DNA from 2 places in the Paenibacillus suaedae genome. Region 1 is predicted to be linked to the other one. Evidence: riboswitches for the same ligand, from Rfam matches in the RefSeq annotation. Region 1 holds a riboswitch; the other holds the start of a gene.
What was found. A riboswitch is a leader RNA that binds a small molecule or an ion and turns the genes downstream of it on or off. The one in region 1 is predicted to bind cyclic di-AMP.

Region 1 (6,149 bases):
GATTGCGGAACCCCATTCCAGATGAACAGTACACTGGCAACGATCGCAATTGGCAGGAAAATGCGCGTAATCGAACGCACAAGGTCTGCCAAGAAGTTGCCGAGCGGTTTGCCAGTCAACCCTCGTATAATGGCCATTACTGCCGCTAGCGCAGTAGCAGGTGACGTAAACATCAAGAAAATAATGCCCGTCATTTGTGACAGCGGAGACAGTCCACTTTCACCGCTATAGTGCTGCAAGTTCGTATTCGCCATGAAGCTGATCGCCGTATTGAATGCTACTCCCGGTTCCATGCCAGGAATGCCATTCGGATTGAGCGGCAATACCCCTTGAAGGCGGAATATTGCATACGTCACCACAATCATCAGCACGTTCGTGGCAACTGCCGTAAAGGCGTATGCCTTCCAGCTTTGCGATTGATCCTTAATGCCGAAACACTTAAATAAAATACGATCTATCGGACCAAATACAAGATCCAGCGGTCTTGGAGCTCCGCTATTATCAAACACCCCTGCCATATATATTCCGATCGGACGCGCTATCGCCAAGGCAAGCAATAAGGTAATTCCAATGGCGATCCATTCGATTGCACTCATTGTTCCGTTCCACCCTTCTCTAATGTACAAATATCAATAATCACTCTGCCCAAACTAAAATCGTTCCGGCTTGACTAAGGCATATAGCAAATAAATGAACAGTGCCGTAATTAAGGTGAATAACACGATCATCATGAGCGATCACCCCGTTCCTCCACTTCCGTCTTGCACCAATGGAGAATACCCAATACGCTTAGTCCAAGCAGTGCGAGAAGAATCATCATGACTGCATCAAACATAGTCCCTTCCTCCTCCTGAATAAGGTTCTCATCTCTCCAGGCAATGCTGCCGCGATCCCGCTCCTACCAAGACTTCCTGCTCAGTAGGAACGCGCAGGCAACACAAAAAGCCACACGGAAAGAGGGACCCTTTCCGTGTGGCCTATTTCGCGCATCGTCAAAAAAACGTGCGCGTAATGTTCCACGACGAAATAAAGGCTGCCTCCTTGGACGCTTACGAGGTTAGCTGACGGATTCGGGCGCGAAGAGTCGCCCTACCGGCCAGGAACGGATTCCTGTGCCGGATTCACCCCTTGCGCGAACTGCAGATGTACAGCTGGCGCACTAACGTTGGTTCCCCCGTTCCCATGAATGGGATTCAGCGGTGAGCATTGCCTATATGGATTAATTAGATGATATCTGATAGTAAAAATGAAACTTGATCCGATTGCGTATAAATGACGTAATTCGCGCCAAGCAATCGGTAGATCGACTGCGGATGATGACGTTTCGTCACGATTGTGATCGGATCCGTCGTCCATTGCCGGCATATTTGAAGCAGCCGGCAGGAAAGCGCAAAGCTCTGTTCAAACACATAGATTCGGCCAATCGGGACATGAGGGACGGCCCACGCCTTCGGCTCCGTCGTATTGATCCGGCATATGGAATGAACGCCAATACCTTCTAATCGCTTTGCCAATCGCCCATTATGGGCAATTCCCGCCACCGAATATCCTGCTCCTTTCAACTGACGTATGAATTCAATCCCCGTCTCACAGCCTGCGAACACTGTAATGACCCGGTCCGCATCGTACATATCCAGTTCCTCCTGTTCATCTGTCCGAAGCCCTACTTGCAAGAAAGAGGTGCGTCGCCATATGATCAGGCGCGCCTCTCCCGTACGCTTACGAGGTTAGCTGACGGATTCGGGCGCGAAGAGTCGCCCTACCAGCCAGGACAGTAATCCTGTGCCGGATTCACCCCATGCGAACGGTGGCTGCTGACTGTCCACTCAGCTCCATTCACTTGATTGGTTCCCCCGCTTCCGCTTCCTGCGGAATTCAGCGATTGAGACGCAACGGATAACGTTGTTGTTGCTGAACTGAATCTTACGCCTTTCCCCCTCCTGCTGTAAATGAAATGAAAACCATAATTTCTCCATTTCCGGGCAATTGTGATCAACTAATCCCATCTTATCTCTCATTACAGCATCATTACCTCGCAATTTCTCAACTTTGCTTATGCGGCGATGATTTCATGAGAAAAACAAAGAAATTTAAATAAATACCTGTATGTAAACGCTTTGTTTGACCATTTGTTTGGATTTCCTGGATTGGATTCTATTTACAATCTCTATTCCAAAAGGTAGGATACGCACAACAACTGAGACGCTGCTTGCAATCGATTTCGATCTGCACGGCAGATATTGCATCTCATCGAGAGGAGGCACGATATGCAAGACCTAGAACTTGCACAATTACTAAGTCACAAGCTATCTGAACACTGGGGAAAATGGAGCGAGCAGCATGGAGACAGAATCGTTCAACCAGAAGAGATGGACGTTCATCTTGCTTCCGACCTTGTTTATATTCGACTTCAACCGCGTGAACAGCTACTCGACAGTGCGGAACACAACTATAGCGGCAGCACTCGTCTACGAGCTCACAAGGCGATCTCCCAATGGGAAGTGCAGCAGCGTGGAATCATGTGGGATACGATCATTCCTCGTGCATGGGGAGCAAGCGTTATGCGCATGTGGCTCGATCTACCTCTGGTAGGCGGAACCACGCTTGACGTCATACAACTGGAGCCACATTCAAGCAGGAAGCTATGTCTCTCCCCTTGAAACCAATTTATAGAGAGCTGTAAACGAAAATCAAGTTTCTGACGATGCGCAGGCATACAACTGCGCATCGTTCTACCCCGTTTACCCAAACGTGATACTTGTTCAAGTTCCTTCTTGCCCGAATCCTATCACTCGATAGCTATTAAAAAACAGCCCTCCTCTTGCCCATGCAAGCGTCAGACTGTTCACTTCGTTATGCTTGATTGGCATAGGACAGTTGATGTGCATCTTCATATCCTTTCGCATACCCCACCCGATATCCATCTTGATATGCAGGATGCTGAATGCGATGATGAGTCGAATGTGTTGAGGCAAATTGCTTCGTTGTACGCCGACGATCGGGCTGCTTCACAACCTGAAGACGGCTTTGCGATTTCCGTTGCGGAACCTGCTTGCCCGCTTTCCTTACGCTTCCCGTTGATGCAGTGCCGCTAACCAACTTCTGCTGTCCTATTTGCCGCCGGGATCTCCGTGCTCGCTTCAGCTTATTCACTTGCAACTTCTCCCTCCTCCACTCTCATCTCCTCGAATTGACAATCCGGATGCAGCCATGGAGGCGCAGCTGTGCCTGTCTTGCGAATACGGGTCTGAAAACCTGTGACCATGCCGCATAGTGCAAGCTGATACATGGACAACAGACGAATATTGTCCTTGAGCAATTTCGTTGCAGCTTCTGAATGTGCTGTGAGGTCAGCCATTTGATTCAACATACGTGCCAATGCGGATTGGCTCTGCACAATAGCCTTGATCATTTCAATCTGCACCTGCTGCTCCTCGTGCGCTGCAGCCATTACATTTTGTCTCCTATTCCGAACTCTCCATTCAACATGCCCCCTCCGAGGCTATCCCCGTAACCCTCGGATTCCTCACGCCGGAGCAGTACCTTCATATTGTGGGACAGACTGACTTGCAGCTTCGTCAAACTCTCGATTACTTCAACCACTTGCGCATGCACGTCAAGAGGTTCGACAATCTGTTCCCGATGATTCGTGAACGAATGCTCTGTCATATGATTCAACGTCCAGTTGCGCATCTTCTCGGCCTCTACTGCTTTAGCTTCTAGGATCTTCGCTACATTGCCCTGCATCTTGGCCATAGCCTCCAGAATGCCGTGATAGGACTGTTCTCTATTCATGCAGATCCCCCCTTGCATGCGCATTATTCCTCTGCATCATCCGAAATCTCCTTCAACACATGCTGCAGCTGTTCCGCCATCGCTTCCTCTAGCTCCGCGATTCCGTTCAGATAAGCTACGATACTTTTCGTTAATGCCTGGGAGTATTCCTTATAATCGTTCTCCCCCCCGAATTGAGGGTCAACATCCGGCAGTGCATGCACGATTTGCGCCATGCGAACCGCTACATGCCGCTCTGCGTCAAGCACGCGCGCCATATGCCGCTGCGTATATGACATTTGACCAATCATGTCCGTGATGAAATGTTGCAATATTCTCCCCTCCCAAGCACAAGGCCTAGCTTCCATTCTTCAATTCCTCAAATGTGATAGGAATGAATGACCGGGTGCGCCATAATTGGCAACTGTTCCGTTAGGTCGCTTCTCTCTTGTTCCGTACGGATTGCTACCTTATCAGCGAATCCCCAGCGGTTCAGCGCATGATCACTAACAAGCTCTCTGCATGCTTCACCCTCACGACGATAATACTTTCCTAGTTCCGTTTTAAATACAGCACCGTCAGGAATCTTTCCCTCTGTTGCATGCTGTTTACTCCATTTCTGCGCAACCGCAGCAGCCTCAATTGGTACTCCTGTTGGCCAGCCTCGCAATTCAAGCTGACTTACCCTTACAATCGGGATACGCAACTCCCCTTGAACAGGACGTTTTGCCCCATTTTCAATCCAATAATTTGCATCGTTTAGTCCAGTAACTGCCACCTGAGACGGATAAAATGCCTGACATTGCCGGCCCGCAAGCATCCCATGCTGCGTACGAATACGCTGAAGCCAATCATAAGCATTGCCCCACTTCTCTTGAAAGAAAGCCGCATGCTTATCCTGACTAGATTGAGTGTGACCATCCTGCTCCTGCAGGCTTGCTTGGAACGAGCGATGGATAAATACGTCCCTCGATACGATAAGCTTGAGCCCTAGCAGCCGCATGCGCAAATGATAATCTTCATCTGCAAATCCGCTATTCTCAAATCGCTCATCAAAGTATCCATTCGCTTCAAATGTGCTGCGGCGCATAAGGCGGCACACATGGAACAAACGATCTGTGCTATGCCACCGACTTGCATCTGGGATATTATATTCAGCAGCAAAGTCATACATATCTTTGATATGTTCGTAAGGCACAGGTATCTGCTGTTCGCCGTCAACACGGTTCGACACTGATCCAACCATACCAAATTCTATGTTGCTGTGTAAGCAATTCAGCATACCGGACAACCAATTCGGCGTTACGAGCGTATCACTGTTCAATATGCATATCGTGCTGCCTTTGGACATCATCAATCCAGTATTGATTGCACTTGCCAGACCTCGATTGGTCTCATGGCTGTGATATCTAATCTGTCCGCTAAGCCTTTGCAGATAGGCCAGCGTATCATCGGTTGAGGCATCATCAACAACGATCACTTCGATCGGTCTGTTCGTATTCGAGAAAATACTGTCCAAGCACTGCTCCAGCTGATTCCGTTGATTATAAACAGGTAAAATGATGCTCGTTCCGTCGAATGAGGTGCCATACCGTTCTTGACCTGCCTGAAAGCCTCTGACATAACCTAACGAATAACCATGATCGAATCGGTCTTGCCTCCGGTCACCCTTGCCCTTCCCTGATAGCTGGTGTGTGCTGTTTGATGTTCGAGCTCCTGCCCTCCACGTCTTCTGCAGTACCGGCCGACGATGTCGAGTCATAAACGTGTCACACCTCCCCTTCCCCTTAATGCAAGTTCACACTACCGAATCCAATCTCAACTTCATATTGCAATGACTCCATCCGCGATCTTGTTCGCTAAATGGCCGAAATCAATGGCCACTTTGTTGTATCGCTCTGCTATTTGCTGTGCCAGGATGACCGCTGGAATTCCTGCCGCTACCAAGGCGATATCAAATTCATATCGGGACACCTCATCTAGAATGCGTGGGATATCCGTTGTCCCCCGAACAGGAGCAATTGTACCGGTAACTGTAATTCCTCGCTTCCTCAACATGGATGCTAATCCCACGGCGGCATTGCCCACAGTCAATACGCGGCGCCTTCTAAGCAAGCCATACAGGTGTCCCTGCAATGCAATAGCGTAATTCACTGTCGACACGGTCAGCCTCATATCACCCATGTGTATGCCATGTGCACGAAGCACCGGCAAGAGGAGGCCATGGAAATTCGGAGAACGGAAGGTAGGTACACCGACAAATGACGCTTTGCGCACAGCTTCAGCCAATTGTTCCCGGCAATTATGATCAGGAATTTCAAGTCCTGCATAGGCCAGGAAATCGCCATGTCTCCGCACGAGTTCAGTCGAAACGA
Region 2 (6,149 bases), on a different contig from region 1:
TAATATCCGAAGCGGAGGCGATGCCGCCCATGCCCATGACGGGGATGGATACATGCTGGGACACCTGATGAACCATGCGCAGCGCAATTGGCTTAATAGCTGGCCCAGACAAGCCCGCGTACGTATTGGAAAAAACACTGCGCCGCTGATAAATATCAATCTTCATTCCCGAGAACGTATTTACTAAAGAGACACAATCCGCTCCCTCGTCTTCACACATTACGGCCATGTCTACAATATTCTCAGCATTCGGCGATAGTTTCACAGCAAGCGGCAGTGAAGTGACTTGCCGTACTTCGCGAATGACCTCACGAGCAACGTCTGTTTTCACACCAAAGGCAATACCGCCTTCCTTCACATTCGGGCATGAAATGTTCAACTCAATCATATCTACAGCCCGAACACGTGCTTTGCGCCGCTCTTCTGCATCCTTCGTTATCTTCAAGGCCCCGAGGACGTATTCTTCTATATTACTGCCGCCAAGATTGGCAATTTTCACGGGCTCAATCGTTTCCCAGAATTCCATTTCCTCTTCCAAAAATGCATCGATACCAGGATTCTCAAGCCCAACACTATTCATCATGCCGCCTGGTGTCTCCCACACCCGGGTTCCGTTATTCCCTAGACGTGGATGTAGGGTGAGTCCTTTGCAGGAGATGCCCCCCAGCTTGTTAATATCATATAATTTGGCATATTCTTGCCCAAAGCCAAACGTTCCCGATGCCATCACGATCGGATTGTTGAACGGAATGCCGGCTACATTACAAGCTAAGTTCCGCATGCCATTCCACCTCCTCCGCCAAAAATACAGGTCCATCCGCACATACTTTGCGGTTGCCGTTTTTATTCTTTACTGAGCATACATAACAAGCCCCGATTCCGCAGGCCATACGTTTTTCAAAAGATACATACACCTTCGTATCCAAGCCTTCTGCTTGCAAGGCAACTGCCTTCATCATTCCCAATGGACCACACACCAGCACATTATCGTATTTACTTAAGTCCACGTCATCTAGGAGGTTGCCGTTTACACGGACAACCAACTCATTCGCGTAAGGTTCGTATGCTTCCGTTAAATAGGACTGCCCTCGAAAGCCAAGATAGATATCCGGTTTATCCAACTGCTTCGCCGTATATAATAAGGGTGCAATGCCAATACCGCCTCCGATAAGTGCAGTTCGTCCCTCCACTCGCGGGAAGCCATTGCCGAATGGCCCCTCTAGCTGGATACGGTCTCCATCACGTAGCTGTGCAATTAAACGCGTACCCTCTCCTGCAATCTTGTACAGAAACTGGATGCTATCCTTCTCCAAATTGCAGATGCTAATTGGACGAGACAGAATAGGTGCCGTATTCCAGGCTCGCAGCATAAAGAATTGACCCATGCTTGCTTGAAATTGACCCTCCACCGTCATGAGGTAAATGCCTTCAGAGATGCGTTCGTTGGAAAGAATCGTATACACAAGTATGCTCCTTTTTTCACGAGTAAGGACAGTCTGCATCCTTCTCACGTTTATTGAGATGTGCAGATTCCTGCTCGTAAGAAAAGCCCACATTCACAACCTTATGGATTGCTGCCTATATGGCCTATGCATAAGCTTTTCTCACCTTTACACTTCTACTATGCATGTTCTGGTTGACATCCCACTGTGACCCATGTCACATTAGCGTATGAATTGTGACAATGGTTTCGCAAATTTTCAGAATATTAGCAAGAAGTTACAAGTGAACATCCTAACAATTATAGTCGATGAGATTATTTCCCTACCGTACTAGGTAAGTGGAAGGGCATATTTCTACCACCCCAAGGACATAACAAGAACATTGAACTGTTTATGGAATGGGGGAATGGCGCTATGCAACATTGTCGAATCTGCTTATCTGTACTATCCCTTTGTTTGCTCTGTATTACTGGCTGCTTCCATCGTTCGCAGGAAGCAACGCCTCCCATACCCAATCTTCCACCAAGCAAGCCAAATCAGTCGGAATCGATCCATTCATCAGCAGACAGTCTGTGGAGACAAGATCGCACTCATCCAGTACCACGTATCTTCAAGGCAGACTCTGTGAACATGCATTCCCCACATGCTAAGGAGAAGCAAGAGAATGCAGCTTCATCGGATCATCTTGAGATGCCTAAATTCACCATATCAGCTGAGCATAAAGAGCGTGATAACCAGAAAAGTCAGAAGAGACTGGAGTCGCAGCAGGCAGAGTCAGAATCTGGCCAGCAGAAACAGCGTTCTTCCTCTTCGAATGAACGCCAGCACAAGTGTCAGAAATCAACCCCGTCGCAATCTGCGGCGCAAGCTTCACAATCATCCCGCTCCAGCATGCATAAGATGAAGAAACAGCATCTCACGATTGCGGAACTGCGGTTGAAGTACCCACATATCTTTAAATTGAATGCGAAGCAGCGTCATGGAGAACGACAAGTTGCGCTCACCTTCGATGACGCACCGGATAACCGCATTACGCCGCTTGTATTGGATATATTGAAGGAGCACAATATCCGAGCCACTTTCTTTCTCGTTGGCTCTCGTGCCAAGGCTTATCCAGGACTCGTCGAGCGGATGGTGCGCGAGGGGCATGTGATCGGTAATCATTCGTACAATCATCCGTTGCTGACAAAGCTGACGCTTCCAGCTTTTGAACACCAGGTGAAGGATACTGAACGCATTATCGAGCAGTCTACCGGATATAAGCCTCGATACTTCCGTCCGCCATATGGAGAAATCAACGAAGAGCAATTGCGCTGGGCAGGAGATAATGGATACATGGTCGTCAATTGGGATGTAGATACAAACGATTGGCGTGGATTAACCGCTTCACGTATTTTGCAAAATGTGATGCGTGGGGTACGCCCAGGTTCCATCGTATTGCAGCATGCCAGCGGAAGCACACATAATGGGTATCTGCATGGAACCGTGAAAGCACTCCCATCGATTATTCAGCAGTTAAGGGAGCGGAAATATGAATTCGTCACCCTGCCTGATCTGCTCCAAGATCAGAAGGAAAAGAAGGAATAAACAAACAAGCCCCGCCATAATGGCGAGGCTTGTTGTTCAATTGCTATTGTAAGTATTCATCTACATCTATATATAATAGTAGATATTATTTCAACACGTATACTTTAACGTCTTGCACGCCGAATGTGTTGCCTGTCTTCTTGCTTACCGGTACAAATATGTCAACCTTTTTCCCCTTGATTGCACCGCCTGTATCCGTAGCTACAGCAACCATACCGCCTGTCGGCAAGTGTTTGAAATCATATCCCGTAATATACAATTTCGTACCAAGCGGAATCACTTTTGGATCGACCGCAACTGTACCTAGTTTCAATGCATTACCCAAAGCATCTACTGCGCCCCATTTTCCGTTTTCACTCGGATGAGCGGTATAAGCTGTTGCACGCATGCTTATCGTTTTCTTGTATGTCGCTGTACGTCCAGAGGACAATTGAACTACATTTTTAGGAGCAGCTTGTTGTACTGCTGCTTTCTGATTATTCGAAGCCGTTTTGACTGCCTGTTCGTCATTTTTTGCTACACCCAAAGCATTATTGACTGGCATCCCTTCCAAAACCGACTTTTGAACAACAGGGCTTGGAAGTTCGATGGAGAGTCCACCATACAGATTTTTCGGATTAATTGTCGGGTTTGCCGACAATACGGATTCAACACTCATGTTGTAATTCTTAGCAATTGAATAGAACGTTTCTCCTTCTTTTACCGTATAGGGCTCAGCCTGTGCCGGCAAAATTTGAAGAATGGACGCAAGTCCAAGTAAAGCTGCTGTAATCGTTAGTGTAATTCTTTTACGCATATGTTTTGTTTTCCTCCTGTGCATTAGCCTGCGGGGTTAGTTGTCGGATTCGGGTCAAGGAGTTCCCCTACGCCATTCCAAGTTGCGGAATAAGCGATTCACCCCAAGGTGTTCTCGTAATATCGAACACCGGTCAATAGTCCCCCGTACGGGTGTGTCGTTTCGGCTCGGATTGCATCATATCACAATTTTGTAACCTGTGCGCAGGAATATGATGGTAAGTCTCTGGAACCCGCGCCCCCCAATGGATTGAAGCTTCAAACTTTTTTTATTTCATAACAAATTTGTAATCAGAGATGACATTTTTGTAATCTTTCTGTTTCTATCATAGCACATATTTCAGATTTGTAAACGAAAACGCTTACATAATAAAGCAAACAACAATAGGCACCCCCTAAGGATGCCTATTCGAACACCTATATATTTACAATACCTCTTTACAATACTCTGCTTAGAAAATCCTGCGTTCTAGCATGCTTAGGATGGTTAAATAATTGGTCTGGAGAACCTTCCTCCACAATATTGCCGCCATCCATAAACAAAATACGATCGCCCACTTCACGTGCGAAGTTCATCTCATGAGTTACGATTACCATCGTCATTCCTTCTCCGGCGAGTGATTTCATGACCTCAAGCACTTCGCCGACCATCTCTGGATCAAGCGCTGATGTCGGCTCATCGAACAGCATCACATGCGGCTGCATAGCAAGTGCTCGCGCAATCGCGATACGCTGCTTCTGTCCACCGGACAATTGTCTAGGGAATGCCTTGGCCTTATCCGCCAATCCAACCTTGCCAAGCAGCTCCATTGCTAGTTTATTTGCTTCAGCCTCTGGCACATGTTTCACCTTTATTGGAGCAAGGGTAATATTTTGCAGCACGGTCATATGGGGAAATAGGTTGAACGATTGGAATACCATCCCCATTTTTTCACGTGTTTTGTTAATGTTGTGCGACTTGTCAGTGATGCACTGATCCTCGAAGCGGATATCCCCTTGTGTCGGAGTTTCCAGCAAATTAATGCAACGAAGGAGAGTACTCTTTCCGGATCCGCTAGGGCCTATGACTACAACCACTTCACCACGATCAATAGAGACATTTACCCCTTTTAAAATCTCCAATTTATCATACGATTTATGCAAATTTTGAATTTTAATCATGCTCGCTCAACTTCCTTTCCAAACGTGCCACCACTTTCGATAAAGTGAAGGTTAGAATGAGATAGATACACGCTGCTCCAATCAGTGGTCCCATCGCTGAATAAATTTTGGCACGAACGATATTTGTCTCAAACATCAAGTCTGCAATCCCGATGGTGCTGACAATTGAAGTCTCCTTAATAATCGTAATAAATTCGTTGCCGATCGCCGGAATAACATTGCGGAACGCTTGTGGAAGTACGATCAAGCGCATCCCCATTGGTTTTGACATTCCGAGAGAACGAGCTGCTTCCAATTGACCGTGGTCGATCGATTGTATGCCGGCACGAAAGATTTCAGCCAAATACGCACCACTATTTAAGGATAGAGCAATCGCTCCAGATGTTAGTGCACTGAATTCTACGCCATACTCTGCAAGTCCATAATGAATAATGAATAATTGTACAAGCAGCGGTGTTCCACGGAACACCTCGATATAGGTGACAGCAAACCATTTAAGCGGCTTTATTTTAGACATCCGCATCAAGACAATGGCCACTCCCAATAGTAATCCGAACAGAACGGATATCGCGGATAGCAGTACGGTTATGCCAGCACCGGATACAAATCCTAATTTATACGTCCATAACATGTCGAACCAATCGAACATGACAAACTTCCCCTTCCCTATCTATCACGACTGTTAATCTGCATTTCTTCTATATAAAGAGAAAAAGCTCCTCACTGGTTGAATTCCCACGAGGAGCGAACATATCACATCGAGATCCGTATAGACCGCATATAGATGCAATCCATCTGATCTTATTGTTCCGCCAGTTGTACCGCTTGTGTAATGAATTCATCCAGCTTGCCCTGCTGCTTCAAGCGTTCAAGCGTCTTATTCACTTCATCACGCAGTTTCACACTGCCCTTGCGTACTCCAATTACATATCCTTCACTTACTGGCTTCAATTCCACCGGCGCGACAGCGACTTCCTTGCGATTCGCAGCAAATGCCGCTGCCACAGGCTTCTCCACAACGACAGCCTCTAAACGATTCGACTCCAGTGCAAGAACGAGGTCGTTCACCTTATCCAGCATTTCCTTCTTCGCATCAGGGATTTGCTGAACGACATCCTCGAAGGTTGAGCCAAGCTGTACGCCGATCTTCATGCCCTTCAAATC

Region 2: it holds a riboswitch for cyclic di-AMP, as region 1 does, so the genes downstream of both, RQP50_RS14265 (3D domain-containing protein) here and RQP50_RS25875 (hypothetical protein) in region 1, are expected to answer to the same signal.

What each region holds. Positions count from the first base shown of each region.
Region 1 is NZ_JAVYAA010000008.1:213,230-219,378, reverse strand. It holds gene kdpA (potassium-transporting ATPase subunit KdpA) at 1-596, opposite strand, end outside; gene kdpF (K(+)-transporting ATPase subunit F) at 651-728, opposite strand; cyclic di-AMP (ydaO/yuaA leader) riboswitch at 1,032-1,209, opposite strand; gene RQP50_RS25875 (hypothetical protein) at 1,224-1,631, opposite strand; cyclic di-AMP (ydaO/yuaA leader) riboswitch at 1,702-1,891, opposite strand; gene RQP50_RS25870 (hypothetical protein) at 2,268-2,660, shown strand; gene RQP50_RS25865 (hypothetical protein) at 2,854-3,153, opposite strand; gene RQP50_RS25860 (hypothetical protein) at 3,146-3,451, opposite strand; gene RQP50_RS25855 (restriction endonuclease subunit S) at 3,451-3,795, opposite strand; gene RQP50_RS25850 (hypothetical protein) at 3,819-4,106, opposite strand; gene RQP50_RS25845 (glycosyltransferase family 2 protein) at 4,154-5,536, opposite strand; gene RQP50_RS25840 (GT-D fold domain-containing protein) at 5,599-6,149, opposite strand, start outside.
Region 2 is NZ_JAVYAA010000003.1:189,320-195,468, reverse strand. It holds gene RQP50_RS14280 (dihydroorotate dehydrogenase) at 1-781, opposite strand, end outside; gene RQP50_RS14275 (dihydroorotate dehydrogenase electron transfer subunit) at 762-1,463, opposite strand; gene RQP50_RS14270 (polysaccharide deacetylase family protein) at 1,857-3,029, shown strand; gene RQP50_RS14265 (3D domain-containing protein) at 3,115-3,825, opposite strand; cyclic di-AMP (ydaO/yuaA leader) riboswitch at 3,835-4,003, opposite strand; gene RQP50_RS14260 (amino acid ABC transporter ATP-binding protein) at 4,263-4,985, opposite strand; gene RQP50_RS14255 (amino acid ABC transporter permease) at 4,978-5,634, opposite strand; gene RQP50_RS14250 (transporter substrate-binding domain-containing protein) at 5,787-6,149, opposite strand, start outside.